Regions from separate parts of the Pseudoalteromonas sp. UCD-33C genome, predicted to be linked through region 3. Evidence: predicted binding sites of a transcription regulator. Region 3 holds the regulator's gene; each other region holds the start of a gene.

Region 1 (3,280 bases), on a different contig from region 3:
TTTTTTTATCTGTAGTAAGAGTAAAGCCTCGTAGAGCAATTAAACTTTCAACGCGCTTAGCAATCGCTTTGCCTGAGTCAATAAGGAAGATCTGTTGTTTATAGTAGTCACTAATCGCTCTGGCTAGTAATGGAAAGTGTGTACAGCCAAGTACCAATACATCTATATCTTCTGCTATCGCTAAATCACTCAATACATTCTCAAGCTTTGCTTCATTGATTTTCTGCGTATGAAATAGTGTTTCAGCAATTTCTACCAGCTCAGTTGAGCCATATAAGCTCACTTGTGTGTCTTGGCTATGAGTACTAATTAAGTTTGCAGTATAGCGACTCTTGATGGTTGATGGTGTTGCCAGTAAACCAATATGTTTGCTGTTACTTATAGCGCAAGCGGGTTTTATCGCAGGTACTACCCCGACAACTTCTATATTTGTGTGCTGGCGAATAGTTTCTAAGGCAGAGGTAGAGGCGGTATTACACGCAATAACTAGGATATCAACGTTTAAGTTTGCTGTTTCGATAAACTGTAGTAGCGCAAAAAGGCGGGCTATGATCGTTTGCTGACTTTGCGCGCCATAAGGCAATAAAGCATTGTCCATAAAATAACTATAATCAGCATCTGGGATCAATACTTGGATCTGTTCAAGTACGGTTGTTCCACCTATACCAGAATCAAACACCATTATATGAACTGACAAACTGCTTACCTCGGATCATCAAAGGTCAGCAGTTTGCCATGCAGCTTTATAAAAAGAAAGAAAGGACTAAGCCTCTTCTTCTGTTGCCGAGCGAAGCTTATTCATTTGCTCAAACATTGCTTTGGTATAATCCACCAGCTTACTGACTTCTTCTTTATCTTGGTTTAACCATTGTAAGATGCCAGCCAGTTCATTTTGCAAACCAATGTCACCCGCTTTATTAAACGCCTGTTTCAAGTCGTCATTAAATGGCGCTATTTTCTCAGCAACTTCTTTTTCAGGGGCTGGTTTATATTCTTCATAGCCTTTAATCGCTGCTACTGTTTTGGTTTGTTTCAGATCCATCGTAAAGCCAACGAGTTGCTCGTTACCTAAGTTAAGCTCTTTAGCTTGTTCAAAGGCATCTTCTAATGAACCAGAGAAGAATGTTTCGCTAACACTCTGCAAATCTTCCATCAATTCATTGATAGCTTGCTGCTCTTGCTCATTTAAATCACCATTGACCGACATCGAGAATGATAAATCTCGTGATTGCGAAGACTCACTGACAAAGGCTTCGTTGTCGCCATTTTTGCTATAACTGCTTGCAGACTTACTTTCGTATGCATCAGCAAAGCTAATACTTACTTCGTCACCTTCAGCGGTGGTGAAAGTGTACTCTGCGTTATTACTTAAACTGATGTATTGAGCTTGGCTTACTGAAACCGCATTAGGTTTAGGATTGAACAAGTCTTCTTCTAATTCATCAATACCTTTAAAGATACCTTCTTTAGACTTTTCGATACCCTCTTCGATGTCATCGTTAAGAATACCTGACTCTTTAAGCTCATCATACGCATCGTCGATGCCCATTTGCACACCTTTACGTGCATCACCTAGCATGCCTTTGAGTTTTTCATCATCAGCACCATCGGCTTTTGCTTTACGAAGTGCGCCGCCAACAAAGTCGAGTACGTTTTTCACGATCTCTTCAAAGTCGAACAAGGGTTTATCTTTTTTCTCTTCGGCTTTAGGTAAACCTAGTGCCTCAGCAAGTTTATCATCAAGAACTTTTGCCGCGAGCTCTCTGCCGCGTTGCTGATAACTATCTTGACGATTTTGAATGGTAGGCTGCTGCAGTGCCTGTTTACCATTGTATTTATTCACATTTGTATTAGGCATATAGCCTAGGTTGCCAATTTTCATGATCCGACTCCATGTTATGGTTAACTCATTATCGGCCAAAAACCACAAAACTTAAGTTTTTTGTATAAAAAAACGACACTAAAATAAATAACAAAACTAGACAAATCCTCAGCGCTCCCTACAATAGCGCCGTTATAAAGCTAAGAGATAAAAGGTAATCAGCCATGGCGGTTATAAAAATTGATACAACTCAATACGATGCACAATTGAGTGAGAAAGAGCAGCGCATCATCTCACAGTTTCGACGTTTTGGGGTCGAAAAATTAGAAGTGTTCAGCTCTGATCCTATTCATTACCGCCAACGTGCAGAGTTTCGTGTTTGGCATGAAGGTGAAGACCTGTTTCACATCATGTTTGATCAACAAACTAAAGAAAAGATCCGCGTTGATGAGTTTGACCCTGCAGCACCTTTAGTGGGTGAAGTGATGCAAGCGATGATCGAAAACTTAAAAGACAATGAAGTTCTGCGCCGTAAGCTGTTTCAAATCGATTACCTTTCAAGCTTAAGTGGTGAGATCCTTGTTAGCTTGTTGTATCACAAACAACTAGATGAGCAGTGGCTACAAGCAATTAAAGAGCTTAAAGCAAAACTGAGCACACAGTTTAAGATTGATTTTATTGGCCGTGCTCGTAAGCAAAAAGAAGTGATTGGTAATGACTATGTTATCGAGCGTTTAAACGTAAACGGTAAAGAGCTTATTTATCAACAAGTCGAAAATAGCTTTACGCAACCGAATGCTAAAGTAAACATCAAGATGCTAGAGTGGGCACAAGCCCTTTGCCAACCACTCAATAATGACTTACTGGAGTTATATTGTGGGAATGGTAACTTTTCGATTGCTCTTGCAGGCTCATTCGACCGCGTATTAGCCACTGAGATTTCAAAATCATCGGTTTACTCAGCGCAATACAATATCGCACAGAACAAGGTTGAGAACTTAGATATCATTCGTATGTCGAGTGAAGAGTTCACCCAAGCAATGAAAGGCGAACGTACTTTCTCTCGTTTAGATGGTATAGACCTGAAAAGCTATAACTGCCAAACAATTTTAGTGGATCCACCACGTGCAGGCATGGACACGCTAACGTGTGACCTAGTTGCGAACTACGACAATATTATTTATATCTCGTGTAACCCAGATACCTTAGAGCGTGACCTTGATCACTTATGCAAAACCCATGAAGTAAAACGTTTTGCGATTTTTGACCAATTCCCTTACACCCACCACATCGAATCAGGTGTGTTTTTACAACGTAAATAAAATCAATCTGCCAGCGCAGCAAATAGCGCTGGCAACTGCTGCTCGCTGTATACAGCTATATTATTGTCGGTTAACAGCTTTGCAGTTAATCCCATCCCTGAAATTTTCTTTCCTGAATGACTACCATCGTAAATAG
Region 2 (3,280 bases), on a different contig from region 3:
TTGTTAAAAAAGGATGCAGGCATGCGTCCTTTTTTATTACCTAAAATAAATAAAACCAATAATTTTACCGAGTTAACTTTACATCATGCTCATTTAGTCACACACTTAATTTTAAGTTCACTCGAAAAACTACAACAATGAAAAATATACTTTTAACTTTTATCCTTCTAAGTAGCAGCATTCTTTTCGGTTGCGGTTCTGAAGACGCACCAAAAGGCGAAAAAAACACCCCAGGTAATGTAGCGACTCTCTATTTTGATGCTTTATACAACCAAAACGATTTAAATCTTGCGATGGAATATGCCACGCCTAAAATGGCGCGAATTATGAAATCTTATGGCACCGCTGGGCAGTTCGCTCGTAACCTGGTTAATATGCAATACGATGAAGTAGTGATTGAAGTCGATATGACTAACATGAGTCTACGCGAACAATATGGCGATAAAGCTAACATCAATTTGATTTTTACGGGTTATTTTAATGGTAAGAAAATTGATGATATGCGCAGTGTGAAAATGATGCGTAAAAAAGGCAAGTGGTACATAGAAAAAATTAATGCCGATCCATTTGCGCGATAATTAATTACGAAAACTAAAAAAGGGCCTAAAGGGCCCTTTTTTTGAAAGAGTATTACTGCAGAACAGTATGGATATTACTCTTCGTCAAACTCTTGATGTTGACGCTGTGCAGGACGCGCTAAGATTTCAACGTAAAACGATGTAAGCTGTTTTGCTTCGATATCGCTAATACATTTATTAATCTCTGCCACGTGAACGACATTGGCCTCATCCGCTGATTCACCAAACTTACAGTCAAACGCCCAATAGTCGGCGCCTGCTGGGAGTGTTTTATTACGCTCACGTTTTAAGTATTTTTTTACTTCGTGCTTGGCTGCATCAACCATACGAGGATATTTAATTTTCTCGTGGTTTAGCGTGAATGTTTTCTTCATTATAGTCCTAGTAACTTGGTTCAATGACAATGGCATTAAGCCATAGACTGCTATTATAACAAGCACATCTTAATTTAGCTGTACTTTTTGCAGTTTTACTTAAATATAAGTCTATTCTTAGCTTATTCTTAGTGTATTCGAAGTCTATGACATTTCGATTAAGCCACTTATACCTAAGCTGTAGCTAAATGAAGAGGTTGATGTATCGCCTCGTCAGTAAGGCTATCATAAAATGCAGCTGCATCGATTTGTGGGCGCTCAACGGGTTTATTTTTTTCATAAAAGCGTTTTCTAACTGCAGGCTCACAGTTATCAATCACTTCTAGCGGCACATGTTGCTTATCATCACGAACATTCAGTGGCTCTGGGTTTAAACAATGACGTAATCTGATGTCTGATAAACCACCTTGCAATAGTCTAAGTGCATTTTCTTGCCCAATCAGCATATCAAACTGTTCGGGAGCTAATGGCTGTGAGGGGCCTGCACCTAACTCGGTGCGCAAAGCAGATTCAGATACTTCAGGATTACTTAATTCAGTTTTTGGCAGGTGAAACTGGCTAAAATCGAGCGCATCATGAGAAAGCATTGCTAGTAATAAAGCAAATTCTCCAGAGCGGTGCTCGTGAACACTTTTATTTAGACGATTATCGAGTTGGCTCTCTGTGAGCAACAAACCATCAATTTGCATAGTCTTTAGCCAAATAGTTTCTTGATTAACCAGTTATCGGCATTTATGCATTTTTCTTTAGTTTTTTTCTTTACTTAAATAATAAGTTTGCTATTATCAGCGCCGTTGCATTGGAGGGGTTCCCGAGCGGCCAAAGGGATCAGACTGTAAATCTGACGGCTCAGCCTTCGCTGGTTCGAATCCAGCTCCCTCCACCACTTTCCTTCTTAGAAAAGTGGGGCCAAATGCAATAGTAAAAATTTGTGTGGAGGGGTTCCCGAGCGGCCAAAGGGATCAGACTGTAAATCTGACGGCTCAGCCTTCGCTGGTTCGAATCCAGCTCCCTCCACCACTCTTTACTCTTTCTAGCTTTACTCTTTCTAGCTTTACTCTTTCTAGCTTTACTCTTTCTAGCTTTACTCTTTCTAGCTTTACTCTTTCTAGCTTTACTCTCGCTAACTTTACTCTCGCTAACTTTACTCTCGCTAACTTTACTCTCGCTAACTTTACTCTCGCTAACTTTACTCTCGCTAACTTTACTCTCGCTAACTTTACTCTCGCTAACTTTACTCTCGCTAACTTTACTCTCGCTAACTTTACTCTCGCTAACTTTACTCTCGCTAACTTAAGCTACCAACTCAAACTACTTCCATTTGCTTTTAACCATTGCTCGGCTTTTTTATAATTTGGATAAAACTGGTTCACACGTTGCCAAAACTTAGCGCTATGATTCATATGTAAAAGATGCGCAAGCTCATGTACAACCACATAGTCAATCACCCAGGTTGGCGCACTTGCTAAATGTAAATTAAAAGTCAGCTCGCGGCGTTTATTACAACTGCCCCAACGACGTTTATAATGTTGAATTTTAAGCTTTGTCGGTAATGTTTCTGACATCTGCAAACAATAATCATGAACACGCATTTCAATATAGCTTTCAAGCTTTTCATGTAAAAACTGTTCAAGCAAAGCTAGGTAGTTAGCTTCTTGATGTTTGACGCGTGATGATATTGATAAGGTAAGCTGAGACTGTGCATCTTGTTGCCACGTACTTTTCGGGCCTTTAGCAAATACTATCGGCACGTTTTGCCCAAACAACTTAATAGTGGCGTTTACTAATGGTAGTTGACGGTTTTCAGCATGAATGGATTGTTTGGCTATTTGTTCAACGACCCAATCTTGCTTGGTCTTGAGCCAGGCATCAATCTCAGTTTGTGGAACATAAAAAGGCGCATAAACGGTCAATTTCTGCTCGGCAACTTTAATTGCCACGGTTGTTCTGCGTTTACTGCGCTTTAGGGTGTAATCCAACAAAGATAAGCCAATTCAATTAATAAAAATAAGATATTCCATTTTACCCTGCTAAATAGCTGCTAATCTATAAAGATGACTCACAAATAAGTTTTCACCTTTATGCCTGACAAACCATGTTGTAGTTATACCTCACCAACAGGTAACAAGTGCCAAGAAACAGATATGGGCTCTGGATTTTGCTTTTGGCATGATAGTAAATTTGATAAATCAGGGCTAGATCTAACCCAAAAATTAGAGCGCTATGCAAAAAAAGGTGGCTTATTAGAAGGCCTGCAATTGCAAAGAGCGAACCTTTCAGGACTTAACTTAATCAAGCAGGATGACGAAGAAGGTTATGATCTCTCCT
Region 3 (3,280 bases):
TTCTTGTTGTTGATGACCATCTTCTTGACTGCCAAACACAGTTAAGAGATTAATTAAACTGTCTTCTACCTCTCGCACCAACTCAATAACACGGCGAATAACTTGTCCGGTTAAATCCTGATAATCCTGCGCCATCAGCACATTAGTCATCAAACCTTGGAGCTCATCGGTTTTGGTATGCGAGTTATTCATGAACTTATCTAAGCTATGACATAACGATTTAAATTCACCGAGTTCAATTTCTCGGTTCATTAAACGATCCCACGTAGGTTTGATTGCGGCAATTTCATCAGCAAGTTGTTGCGCTATTGGTAAACTTGCTTCAACCGCATCCATGGTTTTATTGGCGGCGCTTTCTGTCATTTCCATAACATAATTTAAGCGCTGCTTAGCGTCTGGGATCGCGTCGGTAGTTAAATCAGTGAGACGAGTATCTAGGTCAAAGTTTTTTAACGCTTCATGAAGCTGACGCGTCAATTTGCCGACTTCAGCAAACAACTCTGATTGTTCTTTTGATGCAGCGTCAAGAATGAGCTTATCTGCTTTTTCTTGTTCACCATTTTCAAGATACTCAACAAGTTGACGAGCTTGCTCTAAACTTATTTGAGGCGCAGCAAGTGCTGACATAAGCCTCTCCCCTTAGATTAACCTAAACGTTCAAACACTTTTTCCAATTTGGTTTTAAGTGTCGCAGCAGTGAATGGTTTAACGATATAGCCATTAACACCTGCTTGAGCAGCAGCAACAATTTGTTCTTTTTTCGCTTCAGCTGTCACCATTAATACAGGAATATGCTTAAGGCTATCATCAGCACGAATTGCACGTAACAAATCAATACCTTGCATACCAGGCATGTTCCAATCTGTTACAACAAAATCAAATTCTTGATTTTGTAGCATTGGCAATGCTGTTGAACCGTCGTCAGCTTCCTGCACATTGGTAAAACCTAAATCCCTTAATAGATTTTTAATGATACGTCTCATTGTAGAAAAATCATCAACAACAAGAATTTTCATGTTTTTATCCAAAACATCCTCCGGTGAGGTTTGAACCTTTATTTACTTACTACTAATTAATCCAGTCATTGATTTTTGCTTTGAGCTTAATCATCGCCTGACCATGTATTTGACTCACACGCGACTCGCTAACATCGAGTATGTGTCCTATTTCTTTTAAGTTCATTTCGTCGTTGTAGTACAAAGACAAAACGAGAGCATCTCTTTCTGGTAACGATTGGATAGCCGTTAATAGAGACTGGTTAAACCGCTCATTTTTAACGTTATTAAACGGTTTGTCTAGTCCTAAATCCTGACCTACTGGTGTGATGACGTCTTCATCTACACCTAAATCTTCAATACCTAATACTTTACTCGAATTTACATCATGTAGAATATGATGGTACTCATCTAGCGTAATATCAAGTTTTTCAGCGACTTCAGTATCTTTGGGCTCACGATTTAAAGTGCTTTCTAATTCGGAAATGGTTTCAGCCACAAGGCGGGCATTTCGGTGAACTGAGCGTGGCGCCCAGTCACCTCTACGAATTTCGTCTAACATCGCACCACGAATACGAATTCCAGCGAAGGTTTCGAAACTAGCACCTTTGCTAGCATCAAAGTTTTTTGACGCTTCAATTAGGCCTATCATGCCTGATTGAATTAAATCATCGAGTTGCACACTGGCAGGTAAACGAGCAATTAGATGGCACGCCACTTTTTTGACTAAAGAGGCATGTTTTTCGACAATCGCATTTAAATTCTGTGCTGATTGATATCCCATCGCTTTATTCACCGATGTTGTCATAGTTAGCCGTTTACTAGTTTTTCAATAAAAAATTCTAAATGGCCAGACGGTTGATTAGGGATCGGCCACTTAACTGCTTTTGTTGCTAATGTTTTAAACGCCACCGCTGCCGGTGAGTTCGGGAATAATTCAACAATCACCTTTTGACGTCGCGTAGATTTACGCATGTTCTCGTCATAAGGAATGGTTGCTACCAACTCCATTGAAACATCTAAAAAACGATCCGTTACTTTTGAAAGTTTAGCAAATAATTCTTGCCCTTCACGCAAACTGCGCACCATATTGGCAACAATTTTAAATTTATATACGCCATGCTCACGGCTAAGCACTTTAATAAGTGCGTAAGCATCAGTAATTGAGGTAGGTTCATCGCATACAACCACAACAACGTCTTGGGCTGCACGAGAAAAGCTTAATACCATGTCAGAAATACCTGCGGCGGTATCAACAATTAATATATCAAACTCGGTGTTTAACTCGCTAAAAGCGCGAATAAGGCCTGCATGCTCAGATGGCGTTAATTCAACCATACTTTGTGAACCAGACGTCGCTGGTACAATTTTGATGCCCGCAGGGCCTTCAACAAGAATTTCGTCAAGCTCACACTCGCCTGACAAAACATGAGATAAATTACGTTCAACACGAAGGCCAAGCATTACGTCACAGTTTGCCAAACCTAAATCGGCATCTAATACTAATACACGATTTCCTTGCTGACCTAATGCGATTGCGGTATTGAGTGAAACGTTGGTTTTACCCACTCCACCTTTACCGCCAGTAACAGCGATAACTTTAACGCCACTATTATTATTTTGATTCATTTTGCGCAGGCCGCTTGCTTGATCTAATACTGTGTTAATCATACATCCCTACTGTGTTCGACGCTACTGCTTGACGTCTTGAATGTTGTGCTTTTGCTCGTTTTAAATACAATTGTTCAGCTTTTTTCACTAGTTTTTCAGCATTCGCTACGCGAATATCCTCAGGAACGCGCTGACCGTTAGTAAGATACCCTATTGGCAGGCGATTTTGAATCGCTATGCTAATAATCTCACCTAAACTTAAAGATTCATCCAATTTAGTGAAGATACAGCCACTTAGGTGAACCTTTTTAAAGTGTCTTACGGTTTCTTGCAACACATTTATCTGTGCTGTAGCACTTAATACTAAATAACTACGAATATCAACACGCTGATTACGCATTAGGGTATTTAACTGCTCAGTTAAACGTAAATCACGTTGGCTCATACCCGCTGTGTCTATTAATACTAGACGCTTATTACGTAAATGGTATAACACTTCAGCTAATTCATTCGCATCTTTTACCTGCTTAACACCACAGCCAATAATACGACCATAAGTAGCCAATTGTTCGTAGGCACCAATTCTGTAGGTATCAGTGGTGATCAACGCCACTTTATCAGCACCATATTTTTGTGCACCCAGTGCAGCTAATTTTGCAACTGTGGTTGTTTTA

What was found. Region 3 encodes FliA, which starts transcription of late flagellar genes. Its sites were predicted from a motif close to CTAAAGNTNNNNNNNNNNNNGCCGATA; they were not measured.
Region 1: a site for FliA is predicted at 1,912-1,938, ahead of AOG26_RS20005 (DUF5610 domain-containing protein). Genes of this name have one in related genera too.
Region 2: a site for FliA is predicted at 1,676-1,702, ahead of AOG26_RS19755 (VC2046/SO_2500 family protein). Genes of this name have one in related genera too.

What each region holds. Positions count from the first base shown of each region.
Region 1 covers NZ_LJTB01000021.1:24,239-27,518, reverse strand. Annotated here, with positions in the region: gene murI (glutamate racemase) at 1-697, opposite strand, end outside; gene AOG26_RS20005 (DUF5610 domain-containing protein) at 764-1,882, opposite strand; gene trmA (tRNA (uridine(54)-C5)-methyltransferase TrmA) at 2,047-3,144, shown strand; gene AOG26_RS19995 (DUF523 domain-containing protein) at 3,147-3,280, opposite strand, start outside.
Region 2 covers NZ_LJTB01000020.1:12,150-15,429, forward strand. Annotated here, with positions in the region: gene AOG26_RS19745 (hypothetical protein) at 138-578, shown strand; gene AOG26_RS19750 (DUF6172 family protein) at 653-952, opposite strand; gene AOG26_RS19755 (VC2046/SO_2500 family protein) at 1,126-1,641, opposite strand; tRNA gene AOG26_RS19760 (tRNA-Tyr) at 1,754-1,838, shown strand; tRNA gene AOG26_RS19765 (tRNA-Tyr) at 1,888-1,972, shown strand; partial or broken gene AOG26_RS21120 (hypothetical protein) at 1,936-2,082, opposite strand; partial or broken gene AOG26_RS21125 (pentapeptide repeat-containing protein) at 2,147-2,305, shown strand; gene AOG26_RS19770 (M48 family metallopeptidase) at 2,251-2,931, opposite strand; gene AOG26_RS19775 (ion channel) at 3,034-3,280, shown strand, end outside.
Region 3 covers NZ_LJTB01000003.1:205,008-208,287, forward strand. Annotated here, with positions in the region: gene AOG26_RS09015 (protein phosphatase CheZ) at 1-627, opposite strand, end outside; gene cheY (chemotaxis response regulator CheY) at 645-1,028, opposite strand; gene AOG26_RS09025 (RNA polymerase sigma factor FliA) at 1,069-1,779, opposite strand; gene AOG26_RS09030 (MinD/ParA family ATP-binding protein) at 1,806-2,666, opposite strand; gene flhF (flagellar biosynthesis protein FlhF) at 2,659-3,280, opposite strand, start outside.